Regions from separate parts of the Candidatus Thiothrix phosphatis genome, predicted to be linked through region 2. Evidence: predicted binding sites of a transcription regulator. Region 2 holds the regulator's gene; each other region holds the start of a gene.

Region 1 (9,587 bases), on a different contig from region 2:
CACTGGACAAATTCCAGCGCACCCGTGGCGTGCTGCAATACATGGCGATCGTGATTCACCGTCTGTGGGAAGACAATAATCAGGATGCGCTGATCATGCCCGGCTCCCTGCCGCTGGATGACAGCATCACACGCAACAAAAGCATCCACTACCTACCGCAGGGCTGGGAACCGGTGATGGAGAAGGAAGTGGATGGCGTGCGTTCCGAACCTGCATCACTGGATAGGGAGGATACCCGTTTCGGCAGTGTGCAAGCTGCCCGCCGCGCCATGCGTACCATCTTCCTTGGCAGTGCACCTGCGGTCAGCACGCAAGCAGTCAGGGGGATTCAGGCCGAACACATCCTGTTGGGCTGCGTACAGCCGGGGCAAACCATCGGAACGTTCGAGGACATTCTTAAACGGCTGCGTGATCGCTTGCATTACTTGTATTCGGATCAGGATCGCTTTTGGCTGGACACTCGCCCCAACCTGCGCCGCGAAATGGAAAGCCGCAAGCAAAACATCAACGACCGTGAAGAACTGGAACCTTTGCTAAAAGCACGGGTAAACAAGGTGTTTGGCAGCAAGCACCGTTTCAGCGGGATTCATGTATTCACACCATCAGCGGATGTGCCGGATGAATACGGCACTGGCTCGCGTCTGGTCGTATTGCCGCCTAATGCAGCTTATAGCCGGGGGGATAACAAGGCAGCTTATGCAGCCGCTTTGGAAATTCTTCAGCAGCGAGGTGAACAACCGCGTCAAAAACAGAACCGGCTGATCTTCCTGGCCGCTGATTACGATACCGTTGGCAACCTGAAGATTCAGGGACGTATGGCTCTTGCCTGGAAACGCATCGTCACCGACATTGACAGTGGCAAACTCAATCTGGACTTGTTTCAGGCCAAACTCGCCCGCAATCATGCCGAAGAAGCGGATAAAAGCCTGCTGCAACTGGTGCGTGAAACATGGAAATGGCTGCTATGCCCCACGCAGGAAATCATCAAGGGCAAACCGGAAATTACCTGGGAAGTGGTATCCGTCTCTCCCGCAGCCATGAATCTTGCCGCGGAAATCGAGCAGAAACTGCGTGAAGAAGAGTGGCTGATCACGGAATGGAGCCCGGTACACCTACGCAGCCTTCTAAATCAGTGGTATTTCAAAGATGGCATCACGGAAGTGGGTACACAAAAGGTCTGGCAAGACTGCTGCCATTACTTGTATTTACCACGACTGGCCAATGACAACGTTTTCAAGGATGCCATTAGCAGAGGCGTGGACAATGAAGATTTCTTTGGCTTCGCATCTGGCAAAGAAAACAACAAATACGTTGGCTTCGCATTCGGCAAACCGGTGTTTGTCACCCTTGATGGTAAAGAGTTGCTGGTTGAACACGCAGCCGCCATGGCTTACCGGGAAGAAACCAAACCCAAGGCAATTAAACCCACGCCCATTATTAACCATGATAATAATGAAATTGAGCCGGGTGACATCGACCCACCAGCACCCCCATCCGTTTCACTGCCCAAAACCTTCTATGGTGCTGTAACTCTTGACCCATTACGGGCAGCTTCACAGTTTTCCGACATCATGGAAGAAATTGTGCAGCAATTCACTGCCAGAACAGGGGTTAAGGTTTCCATTTCAGTCGAGATAAACGCAGATTTCTCCGATGGGTTTGACGAATCCTTCCAGCGGGTCATCAAGGAAAACTGCAATACATTAAAATTCAAGCCAGGGGAGTTTGAGAATTAACCTCTCAAGAAATTGACCCTATTCACGATTTATGTGGGTTGTGATCCCCCATTGGACACATAGGAAACAACAAAGCCGGAGACTAAATACCGCTTTGCAGGGGTTTTGTTGTCAGTGCAGTGCATCATGCCTATGATGCGCTCGCCTTCCAATCCACAAGTGAGAACTTCCGTTATGAAAAAAGTGGAAAATGCCTTCGAACACCTGCTGTTCGGCAGCCGTTGGTTGCTGGCACCCGTCTATCTGGGGCTGGTGATTGCCCTGGGGTTGTTGCTGTTCAAATTCGGCAAACAGATCTGGGGGCTGTTGGCCAACCTGCCCACCGCCACGGATGCCGCCATCATCACCGGCGTATTGTCACTGGTGGACATTTCCCTGGTCATGAACTTGCTGGTCATCATCATTTTCAGCGGCTATGAAAACTTTGTCTCCAAAATGGACGACCTGCACAACCATGAAGACCGCCCCGACTGGATGGGCCATATCGGCTTCAGTGACCTCAAGATCAAGTTGATCGGTTCCATTGTCGCCATTTCGGGGATCGAACTGCTCAAGGCTTTCATGAATGTGGACAATCTGGACGACCGCCACATGGCCTGGATGCTCGGCATACACGTCACCTTCGTGGTGTCCGGCGTGCTGTACGCGATCATGGACAGGTTGAGCCACAAGCCCCACTGAGCAGTGGCCCAGCCTGCATCCATGCGCCTTGCCCACCCGCCTACGTTGCGGGGGCGGCGGCCCGGAAGTTGGAAATGGTGAAACCAACTTCCTCGTCCGCTATCTGTTCGCTCCGGTCAATATAGATGGAGGCCGGGACGCCAGACTGCTGGTCATACGAGACATCGACCCGCGCCGCGCCATCCGTGATCGCCTGTTGGATGGTGTCAAACAGGTCATTCACGGTCAGCTTGTTGTAGTCCAAATCTTCCGGCAGCGGCTCGCCGGTATCCGCAAACGTGGCGGAAGCCACCTTGCCATCGGCAACCTCGATATTGACCGGACGGATGGCGTCACCCCGGCAGAAACAACTGCGCTGCAGTGTGAAGGAATAATCCGCCAGTGGCTGGGATTCCCATTTCTGGCGGTTGGCGTCCAGTTGGCTTTGCGCAGCCGTTTGGCCAGAATTGTTGATGGCGTCCACATCCTGCTGGGTCAGCTTCTGGCGGGAAATTTCCCCGCCGGTAAAGCCGCCAGCAATCACCAACTCATCGCCTGCACTCAACTTGCCGTCACGGTTGTTGTCCAGCACCTGATAGTTCAGCTCACCAAAAACGCCAAAACGGTTGCGGAGGGCCTGATCCTGCTGCTGGGTCAGCTCCAGTGGCTTGGGTTGGGGCTGTTTGCTTTGCGCCCACTTCTGTAGTTGGCTGATCAATTGCTGGATCAGGTTGACCATGGGTTGGGAATTGCCATTGAAGCGGCTTTGCTGACGGTTCTGAAGGGCGTTCGACGCATTATTGCCTGTGGAACCCGCCGCTGATGCCTGGATAGCGGTGCTGCCGCCAGCAGATTGGCTGCTGTTCCCAACACTTCCTTGTGTTATGCCTACCATGTCATGCTTCCTCCATGTTGGTTTGATGACAAAACCATTCTCATCCCTTGCCCAAACAACGGCTTCCCAGCTTCGGACAAACAGAAGCTTTTTCTCCCTGGAAGGCAGGGAAACCTTGCTTACCGGGCTGGAATCGAGCGTCATCTATCCCTTTTCACATACTTGAACCCCAAACCGATTTGCTTTACAACACTCAAACCCCCCAACCGACTGTACTATCCCTATAACGGAGGAATCATGGCCACCCGCGACGAACTCAAAGATCAGGCATCCGGCTGCACCGACGCAGCTTCTTGCGCAGCCCTCGCCAAACAAGCTTTGGCGGAACCCGCCGACCTTGACTATGCAAAAGAACTGCTGGAAAAAGGCGAATCCTACTGCTCATTCCCTGATCATTACGTCAGCGTCGCGGAAGGCTATGTGGCCGCAGGCGACAAGGACAAGGCCGCCGCACTGTATGAGGAAGCCGCTGGCTCCTGCTTCGACGCCAAGGAAAAGGCGCAGGTCGGCTACAGCATCGCCTTGCACCTCGGCGACAAGGACAAAGGCCGCGCCCTGCTGGAAGAAGCCATCGGCGAAACCTCCAACACCAACGAACTGCTGTCTTTCGCCGCCTACGTGCAGGAAGCCCTGCAAGACAACGCCCTGGCCAACAAGCTGTTCGGCAAGGTCACCGGCAACTGCAAGACCATCGCTGACTACCGGAAACTGGCGGCTGGCATCAAGGCTGAAGGCAATGAAAACGCCGCCCGCATGGTGTTCAAGAAAGCCGAGCCTTCCAGCAACGACACCCAGGATGTGGTCGAATACGCCACCGGCCTGAAAGACATGTTCGGCGATGACGCAGCAGTTGAAAGCGCCCTGAACGAAGCCGAGGGCGGCTGCATGTTCCCGGCGCAATTCGTGGCACTCGCAGGCGGTTTCATGAAGCTGCTGGGCAATAAGGATAAAGCCGAAGAACTGCTGGAAAACGGCAAGAACTTCGCCATGAGCGGTGAGGAAAACCTCGATCTGGCCACCGGCTACGCCAGCCTGCTGGGCGACCAGCCCACCGCCAGCGAACTTTACAACAACGCCCTGAGCGAATTCAGCACCAAAGACGACCTGCTCAAGCTGGCCAGCCAAGCGGCCGCCAATATGGATGACAAATCCATCGCAGGCAAGGCATACGACAAACTCGCCAGCAAGCTCAATACAGTTGCTGACCTATCCATGCTGGCCAAGGCCGTCAATGGGAATCTTGGCGACAAGGATAAGACTGCGGCCATTTACGCCGCCGCCGAAGCCAAGGCTGACACCGCATCCGCCTTGGTTTCCCTGGCGGGCGAAGTCAATGCCACCTTGCAGGACGCCGACAAGGCCAACGCCCTGTACAGCAAAGCGGTTGGCACCTGCAAGGTTTACACCGATAGCGTCAGCGTGCTGGATGCATTGGCGAAATCCACCCCAGACGCTGCGCTCGCCAGCGACGCCCTGCACAAGGCGCTCGACTTGGCCGAAACCAACGCCCAAGTGCTGGATGTCGCCCAACGCGCACAGAAACTCGGCAATAACAGCGTCGCCATCCAGGCGCTCGACAAAGCTGAAGCCAACGTCAGCTCACTGGATGAAATGCGCAAGCTGGCCATCGCCGCCAAGCAACTGGCCGCAGACGACGCCGAACGCAACAGCCGCATCGCCGACAAACTTGCCAAGCGTGAAGCCAGCCAGGCGCGTTACGTCGAATTCCAAAATCAGGAAAAAACGCTCACCAAGCCCAATCAGTTCATTGATCTGGCAGGCAAGGTAGCAGAAGAACTGGATGATGCCTCCTACGCTACCCAACTGCTGACCACCGCAGAGGAAAAGATGCAGGCCACCGGCAGCTTCAGCTTCGCCGCTTACCAGCCGCTGATCCTGGCTGTCGGCAATCTGGTCAAGGACAAGGCATGGCTGGCCCGCCTGCTGGATCTGGCCGCCAGCAATGCAGGCACTTTCGCGCAGGTGCGCAGCCTTGGCGAAACCGTCTGTAAACAATTGGCTGACAGCGATTTCGGCAAAACCTGGACACAGAAATTCTACGGCGACCAGCTCGCCAAGCTGGAATCCGGCAATGCCAGTGCGTTTGAGCTGAAGAAGCTTGCCAATGCAGTCAAGGAGCATCTCGGTGATGATGCCCAGGCCCAGCAAATTCTGGACAAGGCCGAAGCCAAGGCGGAAAACCATTTCCACTTTGCCTATCTGGCGGAACTGGCACAAAAATGGGGCGACAGCGCCAAAGCTGGCAGCCTGTACGACAAAGCCGCAGCCGCTTGCCAGAACAGCAGCCAGTTCAAACAGCTGGCTGATCTGATGCAAAAAGCCGGTGCAGCCAATGATGCAGTCAGCAGTGCACTAAATGCAACCAAGCAGCAGGCATCTGGAAAAGGCCATTACTGGTAAGCGCCGCTTACCTTCAACCAAAAAGCCCCGCGTTGCGGGGCTTTTTGGTTGAGGCCAAAGACATCAGGAAAGGTCGATGGCGTATTGCTTGAGGTCATCCAGCGACAGGATGCGCAGGCAATCCTGGTGGGTGGCGAGAATGGCAACACGCGGCGCGTTGCCCGCATCCAGCGCCTCCTGCCAGCGGGCGGCGCACAAACACCAGCGATCCCCTGGTTTCAAACCAGGAAAACCGTACTCAGGCAGCGGCGTCGACAGGTCATTGCCCTGTTCCTTGCTGAAAGCCAGAAATTCCGCCGTCACCACCACACATACCGTATGCGAGCCAATGTCCTGCTGGCTGGTGTTGCAACTGCCATCGCGGAAAAACCCGGTTGGCGGATGCGCCCCGCACGGCTCCAGTTCCGTACCCAATATATTCAACGGCTCCATCATTGCTGTCATGTCCCTGTGATCAACGGATAAACATAAAAGGGCGGAGCGAGTTGACCCACCCCGCCGCTCCTCTCTCCCGAATCAAAACCCTTCCCCTGCCTCACGTCGAAACAGGAGAAAGGGCGTACACTACACAACTTACAAACCCATCAGGATTGTTTGCCGTCAGCTTTGGCTCCGGCGTCTTTCTGTTTGGCCTTGTCCTTGTCGGCCTTGTTGAAAGGCTCAGGACGCGGCGTCTCATTGGTGGACGGCGGCAGTATCGGCAACTGGAATTCAGGCTGTTTGCCGGTCAATGTTTTCAGGAACGCCACGATGTCAGCGGTTTCCTCATCCGTAAACTTCTTGCCCAACTGGAGCTGGCCCATGGTGTGCACGGCGTCTTCCAGGGTTTTGGCCGCGCCGTCATGGAAATACGGGTAAGTCAGCTCCACATTGCGCAAGGTCGGCACTTTGAACTTGAAGCGGTCTTCATCCTTCTTGGTCAGGCCGCCGACGCCTTCAGCCGGATTGTCGGTCTTGTAAGGTTCCACAACGCCCATTTTCTGGAAGCTGGCACCACCGACCGCAGGGCCATTGTGGCAGGCCACGCAACCGCTTTCCTTGAACAGTTTATAACCCTTCAACTCGGTTTCACTCAGGGCGCTGTCATCGCCTTTCAACCATTTGTCGAACTTGGCATCCGGCGTCACCAGCGTATCCTCAAATGCGGCGATGGCGTCTTTTACCATGTCGATGTCAATCGCGTCCTTATTAAAGGCGCTCTTAAATTCATCCTGATATTGCGGGATGGATTTTAACACATCCAACGCCAACTCGTGTGTAAAAGCCATTTCACCCGGATTGGCGATCGGGCCACCCGCCTGTTCTTTCAAATCCTTGGCGCGGCCATCCCAGAATTGCGCCACATTCATGCTGGAATTCAACACGGTCGGGGCATTGATCGGGCCTTGCTGCCAATGGTCGCCGATGGAGGTTTGCAGGTTGTCGGTGCCGCCCATGCTCAAGTTGTGGCAGGAATTACAGGAAATAAAGCCGGATTTGGACAGGCGCGGGTCAAAGTACAGTTTCTTGCCCAGCTCCACTTTGGCTTCATCCTTAACCGTAACGGCCTCCAGCGGCTTGATCGGCTCATCCTTCACGGTGCCCGCATCAGCGGTTTTGGCTGCATCCCCTGCCGCCTCCGTTTTGGCTGGCTCCGCTTTCGCAGCATCTTCCGCCCACACCGCCGTCGCCATGCCGAGGGTGAGCAGCGAAACCATCACAACTTGCACGTTCATGAGCATCTCCTACTTTTTATGGGTAAATCGTCCAAGCAGTCATGTTAAGTCGGGACGGCAATGCAAACTTGACGCACATCAAGTATTACCGTCCATCCCGATAGGGTTTTTCGCTTATGATGATTGGTTTTTTGGGATACACAGGATGAGGCATTCCACATGCCCATGAACATGGCGGGCTGGCATGACAACACCCGTATCTGGGTAAAGCGCCGCATCCGCAGACCGCGCGTGCCTGGACAGAGGTTGCCGGGAAGGGCTACATCTGCGATTGCAGGTAGTTTTGCAGGCCAATCTTGTCAATCAGGCCCAATTGTTTTTCCAGGAAATGGGCATGGTCTTGTTCGGTGTCCTCCAGCTGCCCACGCAAGATTTCACGGGTCACATAGTCCTGCTCTTCCTCACAAATCTGGATGGCGGCTTTCAGCGCCCCCGTCACGTGGTACTCCAACGCCAGATCGTTTTTGAGCATACCAGGAACATCCGCCCCGACATTGAGCTGGTCCTGGTTGTTGAGGTCAGGCGTGCCCTCCAGGAACAGGATACGGCGGATGATGGCGTCAGCATGGCCGCGTTCTTCCATGCTCTCATGCTCATAGTGTTCGTACAGTTTGCTCAGGCCCCAGTCATCGCACATGCGTGAATGGATGAAATACTGGTCGCGCGCCGCCAGTTCACCCGCCAACAGCGTTTTTAACACATCAATAACACGGTCGTTTCCTTTCATAGTGTGCTCTCCTTAAGCATCCATCATCGATTGCAGGTAATTTTGCAGGCCTGCGTTGCTGATCGCCCATTGCTGTGATTCCAGCCAGTCAATTTGCTCTTCCTCTTCTTCGAGGATTTCCTGCAACATGTCGCGGGAAACAAAATCCTGCGCCTGTTCGCACTCGGCAATGACCTTACGCAGCTCCGCCACCACTTCACCCGCCAGACGCAGGTCATTGGCGATGATTTCCGGCACGTCTTCACCAAGGTACAGCTTGCCAAGATCTTGCAGGTTGGGCAGGCCTTCCAGGAAAAGGATGCGTTCAATCAATTCATCTGCCTGTTTCATGGCCTGGATGGAACGCTTGTATTCCTTCTCATTGAACTTGCCCAAACCCCAGTTCTTGCACATGCGGGCGTGCAGGAAATACTGGTTGATCGCCGTCAGTTGGCTGCGTAGCACCAGATTGAACGATCGGTTGATGTCGGGATTTCCTTTCATAGGTGTCTCCTGTTGTTAGGTTGGTTTTTTGATAAAAGTCATGCTATTCCTCATCCGCCAAAACGGTCAATTATCTATTTCCCTTTCACAACAATTACTTATTTAACGATTATCAGAATCATTCCCAACAAGGTGATTTCATTTGCATTGACAAATGAGAATTAATATTATTAAGTGAAACCGATCTCATTCTTACGCAAGCCATCTCTGTCTCAGCCAGCGTGACGTTTACTACGCACCGCTACCAAGGAATGCGCCATGACATATTTACACTCCATATTTCAGCCCAAAGATATGGCTTTGGCTCTGGCGGTGGACCAGGTCATCCGTCGCCGCCGCACCCGCAAGGTATTGGGCTCATTACACACACCAGCCCCTATTCCGCATGGTTTCCGCGAACATGTGGAAGAAGCCATACGGGTCGCCGGTTGGGCACCCTTCCACTACCCGGCCAACCGGATTCACCATCAGCAGGGTCTGGTCTCCTGTGTGCCGTGGCGTTTCTATGCCCTTGACCAGAACGCCTGTCTCACACTGGCGCATTGCCTGCTGGAAAAAAACACCAGCAACATCAGCGAGGACGCCACCATTATCCGCATGCTGGCCGCCGCCGGTTCGGTCGTGTTGGCGACGTGGCTGCCGGAACCCAAAACCACTGAACTGGCCCTGCACATGAACGAGGAACACCTCGCCGCTGCGGCCGCCGCTGTACAAAACCTGCTGCTGGCAAGCGAAGCGCGCGACATCCAGAGCTACTGGTCGAGCGGCGGCGTGCTGGCTTCCAGCGAGTGCTTCAAGCTGTGCGGCATTCCCGCCACCCAGAAACTGCTGGGCGCGGTTTTCATGTTCCCAGCACCGGAAGACAGTGGCATGGAAATCGTTGACGGCAAGCTGCGCAATCGCCGTGGCCCGCCGGACAGTTGGAGCGCCTGGATTTCGCTGGACAAACA
Region 2 (9,587 bases):
TTGTGCCACAGCAAAACTGCGTACAGGAATGCGGGCATCACCGATTTGCCTTCCGCAATCCGCTGGTCCGTATTGCCCAACGACAGCTCCACCATGCGGGCAAAATTGCCACTGGTGTCCTCTTCGAGGCTTTCCGCCGTCAAAGGCAGCAGGTGCTGCAATACGCCATACTCACACAACAGACGGTAAGTGGCCAAACCATCGCCACTGTGCAACAGCTTGATGATCTCATCGAACAGGCGGGCGGATGAAACAGCCTCCAGCAGGATTGCCATGGAAGCCATCGGCGCACGGGTATGCCCTTCAATTTCAAAACCGAGCTTGGCGGCAAACCGGATGGCACGCAGCAACCGCACCGGATCTTCACGGAAGCGTTTTTCCGGCTCACCAATCAGACGGATTTTGCCATGGCGCAAATCTTCCAAGCCGTTGACGAAATCCAGCAGCTCGCCATTACTGGGGTTATAAAACAAGGCGTTGATGGTGAAATCACGCCGCCAGACATCCTCTTCCAGCGTACCGTAGACGTTGTCGTTAATGATGCGGCCTTCGTCATTGACCTTGCCGCCATCCACCCCTTCGTCATGCGGAGCGCGGAAAGTCGCCACTTCCAGATAATCACGCCCGTAATAAATGTGGGCAAGCCGAAACCGCCGACCAATCAGGCGGCAGGAATTGAACAGTTTGCGGATTTCTTCCGGGCGGGCGCTGGTGGCGATGTCAAAATCCTTTGGCGTGCGCCCCAATAGCAGGTCGCGCACACAACCACCGACCAAATAAGCCTCATACCCCGCTTTCTGCAAGCGCCGGATCACATCCTTGGCACGCCCACAGACTTTATCGGCGGGAATGTGATGCACAGCGGAGGGCACATGCGCCGCTTCCCCTGTATTCACCAGCCTAACTGGCTCTGCAAATTCCGTTTTACACACAATATGGCAAGTTCTCCCACTCCAAAAGTGGTAATAATACTACTACAATGCGCCAATACCTACCCTGCCTGCAACATTCTTACAACACTTACAATAAGGTTTTCGCCATGACAATGGCGTCTTCACGTCCAAAAGCCGCAGGATAATAGGCTTTGCGCAACCCGATTTCGTTGAAACCGGCGTTCAGATAGAGGCGGATGGCGGGAAAATTGGACTGGCGCACTTCCAGAAAACAGGTTTCAGCTTTGGCCCCGCGCGCAATCCGTTCCAGCGTTTTCAGCAAACGGCCGCCTAAACCTTTGCCATGATCGTCGGGGCGGATACAAATATTCAGCAGATGCATTTCATCCAGCACAAACATGACCACAGCATACCCGATGATTGTCCCGTTCTGTTCATAAATCCAGCATGAATGGCCATGCCGGATACAGTCGCGGAAGATTCCCGCCGTCCAGGGATAGGGATAAGCGCGTTCCTCGACCTGCATCACGGCATCCACGTCCTCAGCGGTCATTGGGCGCAGCGGCAGGAAATCCGGTTTGGCGACAGAATAATCAGACACGGCGGCGATCGGTTATTTCACGAGCGAACAACAAGTCCTGCCATGCCTTGCGCTTGTCGGCAGGCTGGCGCAGCAGGTAGGCAGGGTGATAAGTGACAACCACCGGCGTCCCGGTCAGCGGGGCACGGTGCTCCCGCCCGCGCAAACGCGCCAATGGGGCGTCGGTTTGCAACAGGTTTTGGGCGGCGATACGCCCCACCACCAGGATCAGTGCGGGATTGACCAACTCAATTTGACGTTCCAGATAGCCCCGGCAATTGCTGACCTCATCCGGCTTGGGGTCGCGGTTATTGGGTGGGCGGCACTTAAGGACATTGGCGATGTACACGGTTTCACGCCGCATCCCGATCGCCAGCAGCATATTGGTGAGCAGTTGCCCTGCCTTGCCGACGAAAGGTTCGCCCTGCCGGTCTTCCTCTGCACCGGGCGCTTCGCCGATCACCATCCAGTCGGCTTGCCGGTCGCCAACGCCGAACACTGTTCGGGAGCGGGTCTGGCTAATGGCGCAGCGGGTACAGGCGACGACCATGGCACCCAGTTCTTCCCAATCCATTTGGGAACAGTTGGGGCATGGCTCCCCCCCCTTCCCTGACCCTTCCCCCACAAGGGGGGAAGGGAGTGATGAGGTAAAACCGATAGCTGGGAACAGTTCTTGTCCTTTCCCCCCTTGCGAGGGGAGGTCAGGATGGGAGGCAGGGGGCAGAGGCACATCCTTCGGCTTCCACACCGGAATCCCCATCGCCTGCATGTACCTGCTCCGCAATTGCGCATCCACGGGCGCTTACACCCCCTGGTGATGCTGCGGATGCTCGCGCATTGACTGGCTGGCCAGCTTGTTCCAGGCGTCCACGTAAGCCTTGGCGGAAGCAATCACGATGTCCGTGTCTGCACCGTGGCCGTGGATGATGCGCCCGCCTTTTTCCAGCCGCACCGTCACTTCACCCTGGGCGTCGGTGCCGCTGGTGATATTGTTGACGGAATACAGCGCAAGGTTGGCGCTTTCGCCGACAATGGCTTCAATCGCTTTGTAAACGGCGTCAACCGGGCCGCCACCCGCCGCCGTCGCCGCATGCTCCACCCCTTCCACTTTCAGGGTGACGCGGGCGTTGGGCGCTTCGCCGGTTTCCGAACAGACATGGGAAGAAACCAGTTCGTACACGGTGCGTTCCTGGGCGGCGCGCGCATCCATCATCAGCACCATCAGGTCTTCGTCGTAGATGTCATGCTTGCGGTCAGCCAGATCCTTGAAGCGGGAGAATGCCGCATTGAGCTCTTCTTCCGATTTCAGCTCAATATGCAATTCCTGCAAGCGGGTTTTGAATGCGTTGCGTCCGGAATGTTTGCCGAGCACGATTTTGTTGTCGCTCCAGCCAACATCCTGGGCGCGCATGATTTCGTAGGTTTCGCGGTGCTTGAGCACGCCGTCCTGATGGATGCCGGATTCATGCGCAAACGCATTGGCACCGACAATGGCTTTGTTCGGCTGCACCGGGAAGCCGGTCACACTGGAGACCAGACGCGAGGTCGGCACGATATGGGCGGTGTCAAGACGGGTTTCGACTGGGAACACGTCTGCGCGGGTGCGCACCGCCATGACGACTTCTTCCAGCGAGGCGTTGCCCGCGCGTTCCCCCAAGCCATTGATGGTGCATTCCACCTGACGCGCGCCATTCAGGACAGCGGACAGCGAGTTGCCCACCGCCAGCCCGAGGTCATTATGGCAATGCACAGAAAACACGGCTTGGTCAGCATTCGGAATGGTGCGGATCAGGTTGCCGACCATTTCGCCAAATACGGAGGGGATCTGATAGCCGACTGTATCCGGGATGTTAATGGTGCGGGCACCTGCGGCAATCGCCGCCTCGATCACCCGGCAGAGGAATTCGAACTCGGAACGGCCCGCATCCTCGCAGGAAAACTCGACGTCATCGGTATGGTTGCGCGCCCGTTTCACCGCAAAGACTGCTTGCTCGACCACTTGGTCTGGCGTCATCCGCAGTTTGTTCTGCATATGGATCGGCGAGGTGGCGATGAAGGTGTGGATACGCCCGGAATTGGCGGGCTTGATGGCGTCCGCCGCCCGGTCGATGTCTTTTTCCAAAGCGCGCGCCAAACCGCAAACCGTGCTGTCTTTCACAATACCGGCGATAGCCTTGACCGAATCGAAATCGCCAGGGCTGGCTATCGGGAAACCGGCCTCAATCACATCCACCCGCATTTTTTCCAGCATCAGGGCGATGCGGATTTTCTCTTCTTGCGTCATGGATGCGCCTGGGCTTTGTTCGCCATCACGCAAAGTGGTGTCAAAAATAATCAAACGCTCTTTAGACATGATTCTGCTCCAAAACACGGCTGCACGATCATCATAAAACAAGCAACCGGACTTTATTTTGTAAGGGGATGTAATGATAGCGCGTGTGGCCCCGCCGGGCGTAGGAACTTATACCGCCCAGCCGGGCAGTCGCAGAAACGACAGGAGCAGTGTATTGCGGTGAATTTTCATGAAACCAACGCTACAACAAAGCAAACGCGACTTCAAGCCTCCATGTCTTTCTTACGCCGTTGGACACGCCGGTAACGCCGCCACGCCCACAGCACCGGCCCCGACAAGGCGTACATCAGGAACACCCCAAACAGCACTTTCGGTGGGTCAATGGTCGTCAATGCAAATATCAGCAGCACAATCAGCACCGCCACAAATGGCACCCGGTTGCGCAGGTCAAAATCCTTGAAACTGTAAAAACTGATATTGCTGACCATCAACAACCCCACCACCAACGTCAGCGCCAAAGCGGGCAACTGCACATTCCGCCCGGTAATGTCCAGGTCGTGGAACACCCACACCATGCCCACCATCACCGCAGCCGCCGCAGGGCTGGGCAACCCGACAAAAAACCGCTTGTCCACTTTCCCGATCTGGGTATTGAAACGCGCCAGACGCAACGCCGCGCATGCAACATAAACAAAGGCCGCCAGCCAACCAGCCTTTCCCCAGGTCACGCCATACGACTGCAAATGCACCAACGCCCATTGGTACATCACCAGCCCCGGAGCCACGCCAAATGAAATCAGGTCAGCCATGCTGTCGTATTGCGCACCAAATTCTGACTGTGTATTGGTCATGCGCGCCACCCGCCCATCCAGGCCATCCAGCACCATGGCGACAAACACTGCAATTGCTGCGGCTTCAAACTTGCCCTGCATGGCCGCCACCACGGCATAAAAACCACCAAACATTGCCCCGGTGGTCAACAAATTAGGCAACAGGTAAATCCCTTTACGGGGAGGGGCCGCCTGGCATTCTGGTTGTTGGTCTTCCACTTTAATATTATTTCCTGTTCACAAACGTAACAGCATATTAGCCAGCCTCCTGGCAAAGTGGAATGAATTTTTGCGCCTGGACTTATTCGCCCGACTTCTTCACAAACACCCAACCCAGATAAACCATCATCACCACCATGAATAGAATGACAATAATGGTCAATATCCCCATCCAGCTTCCAAAGAGTAGTTCCGCCATGGTAGCCTATGCTCCTATACTAATAACACGAAACGTGTAAAATTGAAGTTTAGGCGAACCCACTCACAGCGCTTTGATTCACATCAAGAAAACGATTACTACAAGCGATTGGGAAAAATCGTGGAATGGGTTAGGAAATAACCATCCAATCATCCGCACAGCTTGGAATGAGGCATGAAGACAGTTCCTTTACACAGCACCAAGAAAGCCGCCATCGCTTGCCATAATTGCAGCTTGAGCGAGTTATGCCTGCCGCGCGGCCTGACACGGGAGGAACTGGACTTACTGGAAAACTCCATCAATAAAACCGTCAAGATCAAGAAAAAAGACTACCTTTTTCACCGCGATGACAACCAGCACGCCATCTTTGCCGTCAAGGCTGGCGCAGTCAAAACCTCCCTTTCCACCCCGGACGGCGAAGAACAAATCCTGGGGTTTTACCTGCCTGGCGATTTGCTGGGGTTTGATGCCTTCGCACACGACCGGCATACCTGCGACGCGCAAGCGCTGGACGATACCCTGGTGTGTGAGTTAAGCATGGAAAACTTCCAAGAATTGTGCGGCAAACTACCGGCCATGCGTGGGCAGATGATGCGCCAGATTGGCACGGAAATCGAACGTGAACAGATGTTGCTGCTGACTTTGGGGCAAATGCGCACCGAAGAACGCTTGGCCACCTTTCTTTCCAGCCTGTCAGAGCGCAACCGGGAGCGCGGCTTTTCCGCCAATGAATTCAACCTGCCGATGGCACGCCACGACCTCGCCAATTATTTGGGGATGGCGGTCGAAACCCTCAGCCGCATGTTTTCACGGCTACAGGAAGAAAACATCATTTCTGTCCAACACCGCTTGGTAAAAATTGCCGACATGAGCCGCCTCAAACAACTGGCCCACCATACCTGCCGTCCGGCCAGCGACGTGCTCTAAACAACAGTTTCAAATCACCCGCGAAAAACGCTGCTGCGCGCTTTGTTTGCGCAAGCTCACATCAAACACCATACAGATATTGCGAATTAAAAACCGTCCGCGCGGCGTAACTTCCAAGCCTGTTGGGGTAAATTGCAACAAGGCGTCCTCCGTCATGGTTTGCAGCACTTCCAGTTCACGCGTGAAATAATCCGCAAAATCCAGCGAGAAGAAACGCTCAACCTGCCCAAAGTCCAACCGGAAATGGCAGGCCAGTTGCTGAATAATATAACGGCGCAATATATCGTCCTCATCCAGGGTCAAGCCTTTGATGACCGGCAAATGCCCCGTATCGAGGGTGGCGTAGTATTCTTCCAGCGTCTTGGCGTTTTGGCTGTAGCACTCCGCCACACTGCTGATGGAGCTGACCCCCATGCCAATCAAATCGCAATCCGCATGGGTCGTGTACCCTTGGAAATTACGGTGCAACGTCCCCTGCCGTTGGGCCTGCGCCAGCTCATCGTCCGGCTTGGCGAAATGGTCCATGCCAATATACTCATAGCCTGCGGCGGTCAGATGCTCGACAGCCAATTGCATGATTTGCAACTTGGTGTCAGGTGACGGCAGGTCAGCCTCATTGATGCGCCGTTGCGGCTTGAACAAATTCGGCAAGTGCGCGTAGTTGAATACGGAAATACGGTCGGGCGAGATGCCAATCATCGTGTCCAGCGTCTGCCGGAAACTGTCGACAGTCTGGAACGGCAACCCATAAATCAAATCCACGCTGATGGACTTGGCACCCTGTGCGCGGCAGGCGTCGATAATGGAAACCGTCTGCCCAATGGGCTGGATGCGGTTGACGGCATCCTGCACCTTTGCGTCCACATCCTGCACCCCGAGGCTGAAACGGTTGAAACCGATTTCACGCAGCACCCCGATGGTTTCCACCGACACGGAACGGGGGTCAATCTCGATGGAGTAATCGCCATCATCGGTAATGTGCAGGGCGAAATGCTGACGGGTTTTTTCCATCAACGCCCGCATTTCATCATGGCTCAAAAAGGTGGGCGTGCCGCCCCCCCAATGCAGTTGCTCCACCACCCGGTCGCGGTCATACAGCTTGGACTGCATTTCGATTTCACGGAACAGGTATTGCAAATAGGCAGCCGCCTTGGCGTGGTCTTTGGTGACGATCTTGTTGCAGGCGCAATAAAAGCACACCGTGTCACAGAATGGGATATGGAAATACAGCGACAATGGCAACGGGATGGGGTCTTCATTGCTCATGTAAGCATGCGCTTTGTATTCATCTTCCGTAAAAGACCCAAACGCAACCGCCGTTGGATACGATGTATAACGCGGCCCCGCCGTGTCATAACGGCGGATCAACTCTGCATCGAATTGGACTATGCTCATAATGACCTCTTTTTCCACCCAAACCAAGGCAGTTTATAATACATGCTGCAACCTATATACAATTGCAAGCGCCTGAAATAAAACATCAAAGATAATTGATCTGCATCAAGAAACCAGATTTTGCCGGATTGTAAACCCTACTGAAAATAGGTCTAATGTGCCGTGGAGATTGCTGGTGCTGATGTTCGTTACCTCCTCTGAACCGGTGGTCTTCACAACGCTCTACATACCCTAAAGCACTTAGGCCCTCATTTGGAGGGCCTTCTTTTTACACGCATTATCCGCCTGGAAAAAGCATCCCTACAAAGCTGGCTGCAAATCGACAGTGGCGATCGGGCTGGAGGCAGGCAACACGCCCTCCAGCCGCCAACTTTCATCTTGCGGCAACAGATCCACATACCATCGGCCTGCCGCCAGATGCGCCACTTCGCCAGCCCATACGCCATTTCCCGCATTGTGCAACATGACCACTTGGTCATGATCCGCCAGCGTGGCGTGATAGAGCTTTAGCTCCAGCTGTTGCAGGGGTTGGACGCTGGGATTGTCAAGCAGCAACCGCGCCGCCTGCCCATTCAGGGACAGGTTGCCATGCAAGCCCAACGCTGCAGCCTTTCGCCCACGCTCCAGCGACTGGTTGATCGCCTTGCCTTCAGTGTAATAATCATCCACCACCATCGCGCTGCGGGTGGAAACAGCCAACGAATACGTATAAAGGCCAGCAACCACGGCTGTAGCTGGCATCACCATCAGTGCCCATGGCCAAAACTGCTTGTACCATGGTTTGACATCCTCAACTTGAACATACATGCGGTCATTCTCCTTGATCAATTCGGGCCGAGGAAACGGGCCTTTTGGGTTGCAACCAGCGCCGGACTGTCCGTTGCCTCAATATGGAAGATCACTTCCTGGCTATGGGAAGCCATCTTGTCAGGGTTGGCCACTGCCTTGACCGGCACTTCAGCCACCCTGCCGGACTGCACCACCACATTTTCTGCGCCTACCAGCTTCATTCCCTCAATGCCGGAAACGCTAATGGCGTAATGGTGCTCCTGCTCATCCATATTGATGACTTTCAGGGTGTAGATGTTTTCAATATTGCCATCCCCGCTATCCCGGTACAGGGCGTTGCGGTCACGGATGACATCCATTTCCAACGGCACGCGGTGCAAGACGGAATACAGCAAGGCCAACGCGATCGCCGCCAGCAACCCGCCATAAATGAAGGTGCGCACACGCATGACGTGGGTCACCCCACCCTTCAGGGCATGCTCGGTTGTATAGCGCACCAGACCGCGCGGATAACCCATTTTGTCCATAACGCCGTCACAAGCGTCGATGCAAGCGGCGCAACCAATGCATTGGTATTGCAGGCCATCACGGATATCGATGCCGGTCGGGCAAACCTGCACACACAGGGTGCAATCCACACAATCCCCCACGCTGGCAGGCTTGTCCGCCCCACGCTTGCGGGAGCCGCGCGGTTCGCCGCGTGCCTCATCGTAGGAAATGATCAGGGTGTCCTTGTCGAACATGGCGCTCTGGAAACGCGCATAAGGGCACATGTACAGGCAAACCTGCTCGCGCAGAAAGCCTGCGTTGCCATAGGTGGCGGCGCTGTAGAACAGGATCCAGAACAACGCCCAACCGCCAATCACACCGCTGGCGAGATCAGACCACAGCGTTTCCACCGGCACGAAAAAACCAACGAAGGTAAACCCTGTCCATAGTGAGAAGAATATCCACAACACCTGCTTGAGCGCCTTTTTGCCGATTTTGGCCCGATCCCATGGCCCTTTGTCGAGCTTGATCTGTTGCGGGCGGTCACCTTCCACCCATTGCTCAATCCAAATATAAACTTCGCTCCAAACCGTTTGCGGGCAGGCATAACCACACCAAACACGTCCGGCCAACGCCGTGACGAAAAACAGCAGCAACGCCGCCAGGATCAGCAACACCGCCAGATAGAAGAAATCCTGCGGCCAAAAAGTCATGCCGAAAATGTGAAATTTGCGCGCAGGCAGGTCAAACAGCACCAGTTGCTGGCCATCCCACCTGAGCCAGGGCAGCACGTAGTACAACCCCAGCAGACCCCATACTGAGAACTTACGCAGATTGGTGAACAACCCTTTCGTCTTGCGCGGATAAATCTTGTTGTGCTTTTGATAGAAGCTGCCGCCGTTGCCATCCCCGGCGTCAGTTTTGACAGGATTTTCAGACATTTCACCACCTTCAGCCAGACCAGTCACAAGGC
Region 3 (9,587 bases), on a different contig from region 2:
CAAAGGCATCCCGTTGGCCGCTGCCGTCGCCATCGCCCTGTTCGAACACCATGGCAGGGATTACCCCTATGCGTTCAACCGTAAGGAGGCCAAGGATCATGGCGAGGGTGGCGTCATTGTCGGCGCGCCGCTGCATGGCCGGGTGCTGGTGGTGGATGATGTGATGACCGCAGGCACCGCCATCCGCGAATCCGCTGCGATTGTGGCGGAGCAGGGCGCAACGCTGGCTGCCGTCGCCATTTCCCTCGACCGCCAGGAACGCGGCAAAGGTGCGCAATCGGCGGTGCAGGAAGTGGAGGCGTTGTACGGCGCTGCCGTCATCAGCATCGTTGGGTTGCGGGAAGTCATCAGCCATGTCGGTGACAACCTGCACGACGCGGCGCTGCTGGAGCAGGTGCAGGCGTACCGCAACCGGTATGGCGTTTGACGGTCAGAACGTTGCGTTTAGTTGGAGTTTTTGCGGGTCTTGTTGGGTGGCGTCTGTGGATGGGGTCCATTTGCCCATGCAGGCGGGGTTGGTGACGCATGGGTCTGTCAGGGTGTTCAGGAAGGCAAGCAGAAGTTGCACATCTTCCTGGCGGTATTCCTGACCAGCGATATCCGTATCACAGCTCAACATTTCCCGTAGGTTTTGCTGCAAATGGCTGCTGGGGACATTGGCCTGTTGCAACTGCGCCGGATTGTAGTGGATCGCTGACTGGAACGGGTTGAGCATGTGTTCGACCATGCCGTCAAGCGCAGTGAACGCGCCGTTGTGTCCCCAAGGGCCGGTCACCGCCACATTCAGCAGGCTAGGGGTGCGGAAACGGAATTTGTCGTCCGGATTGTGCGTCACCAGCCAGCGCCCATAGTCTTGTTGGATCGCAGGGTCGGTGTTGCCCTTACCTGGGCCGATGGGGGGCGTCAGCACATTACGGAATTGTTCATCGGTGAAAAAATCCCCCCGATGGCAGGATGCGCAGTCATAGCCGCTTTCGCCACGTTTGCGGAAAAACAGCAGCGCACCTTGCTTGGCGGATTCGCTGATGGCGCTCAGGTCGCCTTGCACGTATTGTTTCCACGGATTGTTGGTGAAAATTTGTGAACGTTCGTACTCCGACAATGCAGCAGCAATATTTTGCTCCGTAATCAGTTGTTTCGCCGCTGCGTCCGGTTGTTGGTAGGCTAGGCGGAATTGTTCCAGCCAGTACTGTGTTTCCTCCGGCTGCAACAGCCCGGCACCGACGCCATAGCCTCCCAGGCGTTCGGCCAGCCGTTCCCGGCAGGATTGGGTGGTGCCGCCAGCGTCAAAAGTTTTGCCTCGCATTTCATGGTTGGAGGTGACCGGAAAACGCGCTTGGGCATGCGCCAGGTTAGCGCCCGCCAGTGGGTCTGGCAGGGGATAGGCGACATCCGGTGTGGTGATGCCGCTTCCGGTGGATTCAACCCGTCCGTCATGGAACATAAACTGCTTCCACAATCCAATGTTGAATGTTGTGGGGGCGTTACGCGGAACACCAGGCGTGAGGTTTCCCTGCAACATGCGCTTGTTGCCCAGTATATCGGTATCGATGGCGTCTACCCCGATCGACAGCGACAGGTTATCGCCGCCGCCCAACAGGGGGTGATGGCAGGTTGCGCAAGCCACATCCAGATTGCCGGATAGGGTTTTGCTGAAGAACAGTTTCATGCCCAGTTGCGCCAACGGCGTTTCGATGGAGGGTAAGGCCAACTGTTGCGCCGGATCACCCTTCAAACCATATTGTTGGATCAGCTCGCGCAGGGAGCTATCCAAATCGGAACGTAGCACCGGTGCGCTGCTATTGTTCGGGATATAAATGCTGGCGGCGCGTTCATCGTTACAGCCTTGCAGTAACGTGAGCGCACATATCAGGATGAAAAATTGTAACTGCATGACAAGGAAAGCATTTCTGGGCATGTGAGTGAGGCCATTATTACATTGCGATAGATCAAGCTGGGAGGAGGTTTGTCTGCTTAACCCTACCATTTGGTGTATTCTGTCCCCTGCAACAGGTCGCTAGAATCTGTTTGCTGATAAAAAGCATTAAATACACGCTAAAACATGGAGTGCTGTAATGTCTGAAGAAATTTCCCAATCATTAGGCGTATTTATTCTCGGCGTATTGGCGGGTTGGGTAGTGGAATGGATTTTTGTCCGCCTGTTCGTTCCCAATCCCGGCAAGAATGCTGAGGCCGCATTGCAGACCATCCGCAAGGAAGTTGAGGGCCTGCAACAGAAAAACCACGAATTGCAGGAAGCGTTGGCGGCGGCCCAATCTGATGCCGCGAAGGCGATGGGCGCTGCCTTGAAAATCCCTGAGCCGGAGCCTGCGCTAATTGATGTCCATCCTATTTCGCCGGAAGCCAAATCTGTCCCGGCAGTAGAGGAAGCGTTTGAAGCAGAACCATCCGCAAAGATTGAAGCGGATGCAAACCCTGTTCCGGCCATGGCAACAACGGAAATGAAATCGGAAGCAACTCCAGCGGCGGTGCCCATCGTGACTGACGCGGGTAATGACGATAGTAAGGATGATTTTACTAAATTGGCAGGCATTGGCCCCAAATTGGCTGAAGCGATGTATGTTGCGGGTATCGGGCGTTACGCCCAGTTGGCAGAGCTGACAGTGGATGAGCTAAGTGAGCGTTTGGCTCCCAGTGGTATCCGTTACAGTAAAGCCACAGCGGAAAGTTGGGCTTCACAAGCGAAGTGGGCTGCTGCGGAAGATTGGGATGGCCTAAAAAAGTTTCAGGCTTCCCTGAAAGGATAAACAGAATAGTGATCAGGTTTTTTAAGGATAAAACAATAATGCCCGCTTGAAGCGGGCATTATTTTAACTGAAATGCGAACACATTTGCCTGATGATCAGAGCAGGTTGTGGCGTTTCAGTTTAGTGCGCAGGGTGGCGCGATTAATGCCCATGCACTGTGCGGCTTTGGACTGATTCCCATGTGTGTAGCGCATCATGATTTCCAACATGGGGCGCTCAACTTCATCCAGAACTAGACGGTAGATATTGGATGCTTCATGATCACCTAGAGTATCCAGATAGTCCTGCAAAGTACGGGCGACCGTTTCTGACAGGGAGGAGTCCAGACCGACACGAGAAGATGTATTCGTCATATTCATGCAACCTTTTTAATAATTGTCGGATACGATTCTACATAATGTTTCATGAACCGCAGCCAACTGTTTTTCAGGAGTTGTGATTGCAAAAATCCCTTTTATTGCTTCGGAGGTGATTTTTCCAGATACCACCCGTTTGCATCCTTGCAATACGGACACATGTACCCGCTCCGTAAAAAGTCAGTGAATTAAGCCCTGACATGACAACGGCAACTTGCGATTATGTAGACACCAAACTGTCCGGAAAGTTCATCAGAATCCAGAAGCTTACCAACTCAGTCGAGCACCTACGACCAACCCCTTGCTGCCTGATCTGTACATCAGGTTTCGGCATGTGCAAATCCAGAGCAGAACAACATTTGGCAATTTTCACCAGCGACCATCCGCAATCACGAAAATAACGGCACTACTTTCTTTTGCCCAAGCTGCATCCAAGATTTTACTTTTGATAATGAATCTACCAAAAGCATCTAGATAAACGCATATCCTGGATAAAAGAATACCATAGAGTAGAATATAAACACGCATGCTCAGATAAGCGGCAATTTATCCATCATAAGCGGTAATAAAAGTGTCTGTTGAGGTTGTTTTTTAATCACTTCGTGGGCTTTTATGGAAGAATACAAAAATATTGTCTCAATGGCTGGATGAAATTACCGTATCAAAAATGTGCATTAATTCGGATGCTGCGTTTAAAATACAGTCACGTTAGCTGGAAAGTCAGCAATATAAAAATGAGGACGTGAATTCAGGCATACAGAGTCCAATAAAGTGTCCAAGTCACTGCGATGTAACCAATACCGTTACAAATTCCAAGGTTGGGGTTGCTGCTTCCGGTAGTAGATTAAATAACCGGATCTGACGGATGTAATGGCGATCAGGAAATCGTGTGCTTTTCAGGCTAATTTTGATAATGGTCAACTGATGCAGGATACGACGCAGGCAGAATCCAAAACCAGCCGCCAACTGAAAAAACATTTCCAATAAGACAGCGTGACCTATGTTTCAATGCGTGGCGGCTGCTCAAACCGAGGTGGCAGTTTTTGCATTTTTCCCGCCAGTGCGTAAGTGACTTTCCACATCCAGGAAAACGTCGGTATTGCCGCCTTCCAGCACCAGCACATCGCCGGTTTGCAAACTGATGGTCGTTGAAGGTTGTTCGCCACGGATAACGCCCCGCCGCAGCGCTTTGACACAAACGGTAAACCGCTCCAGCTCCAGTTCAGCGATATGCTTGCCAACAGCAAAATCATTTTCTTGTACGGTAAACGTATGCAGGAATGCTTCCACCGGACTCTTGCCGGGTTCAGATTTTACCTGGTCGCCGTGGTAGTAGCTGCGTAGCGAACGGTAACTGTCCCTCCGGATCTTTTCCGTCATCCGGAACACCTCGTCCGGGCTAAAGCCCAGTTGCTCCAGCATCAGCTGGGTGATCATCAGGGTGGCTTCCAGGGTTTCCGGCAAAACATTGGTGGCCCCCAGCTGTTCCAAGGCTTCCAGGTGACGCTCGTCGCGGGTGCGCACCAATATGGGTATGTCGGCCCGTTTCTGCCTGACAGCTTCCACCATGCGTTTGGCGGCTTCAATGTCAATGACCGTCACCACCACCATCCGTGCCCGCTCCAACCCGGCGGCTTGGAGGATTTCAGGGCGGGTCGCATCCGCATAGAACACTGGGTCGCCTGCCTCCCAGGCTTTTTCCACGATGCCGGGGTCAAGCTCCAGCGCAATGTAAGGGGCTCCTTGTTCGTGCAGGAACTGCGCCAGGTTCTGCCCCATACGCCGGTAGCCGCACAGGATGACATGGTTTTCCACTTCCTGAATGGCGGAGCTGAACGCCTGGGCATTGTGGGAATGCTGACGCGCCTGGGCATCGGCCAGCAGTTGCTTGGTCAGCTTGTCGTTATAACGGATGATCAGTGGTGAAAGCGCCATGCTGATCACGATGGCTGCCAGGGTGGTCTGGGATTCGCTGGAAGACACCACCTGATTGCTCAACGCCAGGGCGAGCAGGGCAAAGCCAAATTCCCCACCTTGCCCCAACACCAATCCGGTGCGCAGGGCGGCACCGCCATTGGAGGAAAACAGCCGGGTCAGGATAGCGACCAGCAGCGCTTTGCCAGCGGTCAACCCCAGCACCAGCAGCAACACCGGCAGCCATAGCGATGGCAAAATGCCAAGATCCAGCTTGGTGCCTACTGCAATGAAAAAAATACCCATCAGAATATCGCGGAATGGGCGTATTTCACTTTCAATCTGGTGTTTATACTCGGTTTCACTCAACAACATCCCGGCCAAAAATGCGCCTAAAGCCAACGACAAACCCAGCGATTGGGTGATCCAAGCGGCGGTCAGCGCCACCAGCAACACGGTGATGTTGAAAAGCTCGATGGATTCCGCCCGTGAAATGTATTGGAACAGGGGGCGGAGGGTATAGTGTCCGGCCAGCAGCATCGAAACAAACAAAAGGGCGGCGGTGGAAACCTGCAAGAGCAGCTCTGACGGGCTGTCAGCCAGCCCGCTATCGCCCGCCAGCAAAGGGATCATGACCAGAAACGGCACGACCGCAATGTCCTGGAACAGCAACACGCCGAGCGCCAACTGGCCGTGCTGTGTGCGCATTTCTGCCTGTTCCGTCAATTGTTTGACGACGATCGCCGTGGAAGACATGGCCATGGCGCCACCCCCTACCAAAGCGCTTTTCCAGGATATGCCGAAGTACGATAAAATGCCCATGCCTGCCAGCGTGGAAATCAGCACTTGCAACCCGCCCAGGCCGATAATGGTGGTGCGCATGGCCATGAACTGTTTGAGCGAGAATTCCAACCCGATGGCGAACAGCAGGAACACTACCCCGACTTCGCCCATGAAATCGAAACCGGCGTTGTCCTTGACAAAACCTAACCCGTGCACGCCCATCAGCGCACCCACCAACAAATAGCCGAGGATCGGCGGCAGGTTCAATGCGCGGAATGCTGCAACAGCCCCCACTGACATCACCAGCAATAGCAGGATGCCGTTTAATAGTTCATGTTCTCCCAAGGAATCCCCTACAATCAGGTCGAGTAGCCAATGAGCAAAGTATACGGATTTCTGACCCTGTGCACACTGTGTGGGTTCAATTCCAACCTGTCAGGGCGAGGTAAAACGTGAGGAAACGTTCATTTTTGATGCAGTTGTTGGCCTATCTCTGGGTTGGGCCAGTCACCTTGTGCTGTTTGCCGCTGGCGTTGTTGGCGAAATGGACTGGCGGGGGGTATGCCATCCATTCTGGCGTATTGGAAGTGTGGGGAGGCTGGATCGGGCGGCGGCTGCACAGCGGCATCCCTGTTTTGGGGGCGGTCAACGCGGTCACTTTGGGGCATTTGGTGGCGGGTGTTTCCCCCGCGCATTTGGATAGCAGCCGGACGCATGAACGGGCGCATGTGGAACAGTTTGAGCACTGGGGGGCTTTGTTTCCACTGGTTTACCTGCTGGCCGGGCTATGGGCGCATTGGCGGGGCGGCAATTTTTACTGGGACAACCCTTACGAAATTGAGGCTCGGGTGAAGGCAGCTGCGGTGAAAACGGGCGATCTTTGCCGCCACTGACTGGCTTTTCGGGCTTAATGTGTCTAAACTTGGCGCTTGCTTTTCAAGCCTGCCTTAATCCCTCTCATGCCCGGATGGCGAAATTGGTAGACGCAAGGGACTTAAAATCCCTCGGTGGCAACACCGTGCCGGTTCGACCCCGGCTCCGGGCACCATATTTTCAATCACTTAATTGCGGCAGCCCGCGAATCCGAAAAGTAGGTCACAGTGCACGGGGTGAACCGCGTTACCGTTGTGACAACCCAGACTGCGCAAAGAAAAGCTTCATGCTGACATGCCGTCATGCGGCCCACCAGCCCGGCATTAAGGAGAAGGTGGTGGAAATGGCAGTCAACAGTGGCGGGGTGCGGGATTACGGCCCGTGTCCTTTGCATCAGTAAAGGGACGGTCATCAGCACCTTGAAAAAAAAGCAAACAGCCTGATCCAGGCCAATCCCCATTTTCTTCCCGCGAAGGACGTTGCGGACACCGGCCTGGAAGTCAGCATAGGCATGGTCAACGAAGCCGAGCTGGATGGGCAGGGGTCATTTGTTGGCAACAAAGGCAACCAACGCTGGTTATGGTATGCCGTTGATCATATCAGCAATACTGTCTTGGCCTAATACGGTCATTGGCTTGCTGATCAACAGGGTCGAGTCTGGGGTGGACATTCATGCCAGTTCTCAGGTTTGACCCACTACCAGCGCGCCGTTGCTTCAGCGTGCCTGGAGTTAATCCATTGCCGGGGAATCAGGCGGCGGCTGCCGGGCTTGGCCAATACCAAGTTTGTAGGGTCGGTGTCAGCGGGCGCATTTCAATGCATTCGGTCGGGCATACGTCAAAGCATTTTTCGCAGCCGGTGCAGGCGTCGGCAAACACCGCATGAATCTGCTTGGGGCCGCCCATGATCGCGTCGGTTGGGCAGCGCTTGAAGCATTTGGTGCAGCCAATGCACAGGTTTTCATGCACATAGGCGATGACTGGCCCTTTGTCCTCCACCCCGGAGAGGTTAATGCTGACGCCGAGTTTGGCCGCCAGCGCTTCCGCCAGGGCTTTGCCGCCAGGGGGACAGGCGGTCACCGGCGCGCTGCCGTTGGCGATGGCTTCCGCCGCTGGCGCACAGCCGGGGTAACCACATTGGCCGCATTGTGAACCGGGCATCAGGGCTTCAATTTCCGCTTGCAAGGGGTTGCCTTCCACCTTGAGGTATTGGGCTGCTATCCCCAGCAAACCGCCCAACACCAATCCCAACGTCATCAGCATCAAAACCGCACTCATCTCAACGCTCCTTATCAATGTCAATGTGAGGCCAGGCCCGCGAAGCCCATAAAGGCCAGCGACAGCAACCCGGCGACAATGAACGCAATCGGCAGGCCGCTGAACGCCGTTGGCACTTGCGCCAACGCCAGCCGTTCACGCAACCCGGCAAAAATGACCAGCACCAGCGAGAACCCCACCGCCGAGCCAAACGCATACAAGGTGGTTTGCACAAAGTTGTGCGCCTCCTGCACGTTCAACAGCGCCACGCCCAGCACGGCGCAGTTGGTGGTGATCAATGGCAGGAAAATCCCCAACACTTGATACAATGCAGGTGATATTTTTTTGATCACCATTTCGGTAAACTGCACCGTGGCGGCGATCACCAGGATGAAGGAAAGAATGCGCAGGAAACCCAGCCCCAGTGGCTGCAACACCCAGTGCTCCAGCATCCAGCCCGCCACGGAGGCCAAGGTCAGCACAAAGGTGGTCGCCATTCCCATGCCGATGGCGGAATCGATCTGTTTGGACACGCCCATGAACGGGCACAGGCCGAGGAACTTGACCAGTACCACATTGTTCACCAGTACGGTTCCCAGCAGGAGCATGAAGTATTCCATTGCACATTTCCTGAAATCTGTCAGTGGGGATGATGATGCAGGTTGCGTGCCAGCAAGTGATATGCCGGTAACAATATGAATTCATGGTATTTTTATGGTGCATTTATTGGTGTTGTTTGTGACATCGGGGGAACGGGTGTGGGGTTTGCGACATTGTTCTGAAACGTGTGATGTTTGTCGCCTTTACGACAATTTGTGTGTTTGTCTGATTTGCTACAATGCGGTCAACGCGCTGGAAGGTTATGACAAATTGCCCATTTTTCTCCAACGCACTGTTCTGCAAGGCAGGGTTGGCGGTTCATTTGTTCCCTGTTTCGCCTTCCAATCCAGTGGCATAGTTATTGCTTCGCAACATTAGGAAAATCTTATTGAGCGAGGATGCCATGCCCATGCCGAACCAGATTCTGGCCACGCCACTCAACGAATTGCATGCGGATATTTCCGGCATACCCGGTTTTGAGCATGTGGGGCCCGGCTTGTCGTTGCAGGCCATCCTTGAAACCGTGGAGCAGGCACCCGTGGCGATTTCCATCACGGACATCCGTGCCAACATCCTCTACGTCAATTCGGCGTTTGAAAACCTGACCGGCTACACCCGTGATGAAATCTGCGGGAAAAACGAATCCCTGCTGTCCTGCAACACCACGCCGCTGGAGGTTTACCGCGACCTGTGGCGCACCATCCAAAGCGGCAAAGTGTGGCGCGGCACCCTGGTCAACCGCACCAAGACGGGCGAAAGCTATCTGGCGGAGCTTAATATCGCGCCGGTGTTGGATGCTGGCCGCCGCATCACCAATTTCCTCGGCATGCACCGTGACATTTCCACCCTGCATCAGCTCGAACAGGAACTCAAGCACCAGAAAGTCTTGTCGGAAACCATTCTGGATTTGGCCCCGACCATCGTGGTCTTGCTGGACAGCGAACATAATGTGCTGCTTGACAACCAGGCTTACAAACAACTGAAGGCGAGCTTTGGCGACACTGAACCCGCCCACCTGTTCCTGGAGGCTTTGGCTG

Evidence for each region. Region 2 encodes FNR, which switches genes on or off when oxygen is low (the NO sensors DNR and NnrR bind a similar motif). Its sites were predicted from a motif close to TTGATNTANATCAA; they were not measured.
Region 1: a site for FNR is predicted at 7,496-7,509, ahead of VSS37_RS11885 (cytochrome-c peroxidase). Genes of this name have one in related genera too.
Region 3: a site for FNR is predicted at 1,940-1,953, ahead of VSS37_RS02245 (cytochrome-c peroxidase). Genes of this name have one in related genera too.

Annotation. Positions count from the first base shown of each region.
Region 1 covers NZ_JAYMYJ010000112.1:43,675-53,261, reverse strand. The annotation lists gene VSS37_RS11910 (ATP-binding protein) at 1-1,736, shown strand, start outside; gene VSS37_RS11905 (TIGR00645 family protein) at 1,911-2,417, shown strand; gene VSS37_RS11900 (DUF6174 domain-containing protein) at 2,458-3,291, opposite strand; gene VSS37_RS11895 (hypothetical protein) at 3,529-5,712, shown strand; gene VSS37_RS11890 (DUF2237 family protein) at 5,776-6,147, opposite strand; gene VSS37_RS11885 (cytochrome-c peroxidase) at 6,297-7,427, opposite strand; gene bfr (bacterioferritin) at 7,687-8,154, opposite strand; gene bfr (bacterioferritin) at 8,167-8,637, opposite strand; gene VSS37_RS11870 (nitroreductase family protein) at 8,896-9,587, shown strand, end outside.
Region 2 covers NZ_JAYMYJ010000129.1:37,493-47,079, reverse strand. The annotation lists gene pcnB (polynucleotide adenylyltransferase PcnB) at 1-896, opposite strand, end outside; gene rimI (ribosomal protein S18-alanine N-acetyltransferase) at 1,021-1,494, opposite strand; gene VSS37_RS15050 (uracil-DNA glycosylase) at 1,487-2,047, opposite strand; gene VSS37_RS15045 (2-isopropylmalate synthase) at 2,276-3,826, opposite strand; gene pssA (CDP-diacylglycerol--serine O-phosphatidyltransferase) at 4,030-4,815, opposite strand; gene VSS37_RS15035 (DUF3149 domain-containing protein) at 4,898-5,014, opposite strand; gene fnr (fumarate/nitrate reduction transcriptional regulator Fnr) at 5,189-5,941, shown strand; gene hemN (oxygen-independent coproporphyrinogen III oxidase) at 5,951-7,336, opposite strand; gene VSS37_RS15020 (FixH family protein) at 7,637-8,143, opposite strand; gene ccoG (cytochrome c oxidase accessory protein CcoG) at 8,161-9,555, opposite strand.
Region 3 covers NZ_JAYMYJ010000019.1:4,898-14,484, forward strand. The annotation lists gene pyrE (orotate phosphoribosyltransferase) at 1-427, shown strand, start outside; gene VSS37_RS02245 (cytochrome-c peroxidase) at 431-1,894, opposite strand; gene VSS37_RS02250 (helix-hairpin-helix domain-containing protein) at 2,076-2,768, shown strand; gene VSS37_RS02255 (helix-turn-helix domain-containing protein) at 2,864-3,127, opposite strand; gene VSS37_RS02260 (cation:proton antiporter domain-containing protein) at 4,148-6,166, opposite strand; gene VSS37_RS02265 (hypothetical protein) at 6,295-6,714, shown strand; tRNA gene VSS37_RS02270 (tRNA-Leu) at 6,783-6,869, shown strand; gene VSS37_RS21910 (IS1/IS1595 family N-terminal zinc-binding domain-containing protein) at 6,840-7,094, shown strand; gene VSS37_RS02275 (IS1 family transposase) at 7,206-7,316, shown strand; gene VSS37_RS02280 (RnfABCDGE type electron transport complex subunit B) at 7,444-7,971, opposite strand; gene rsxA (electron transport complex subunit RsxA) at 7,992-8,570, opposite strand; gene nifL (nitrogen fixation negative regulator NifL) at 8,939-9,587, shown strand, end outside.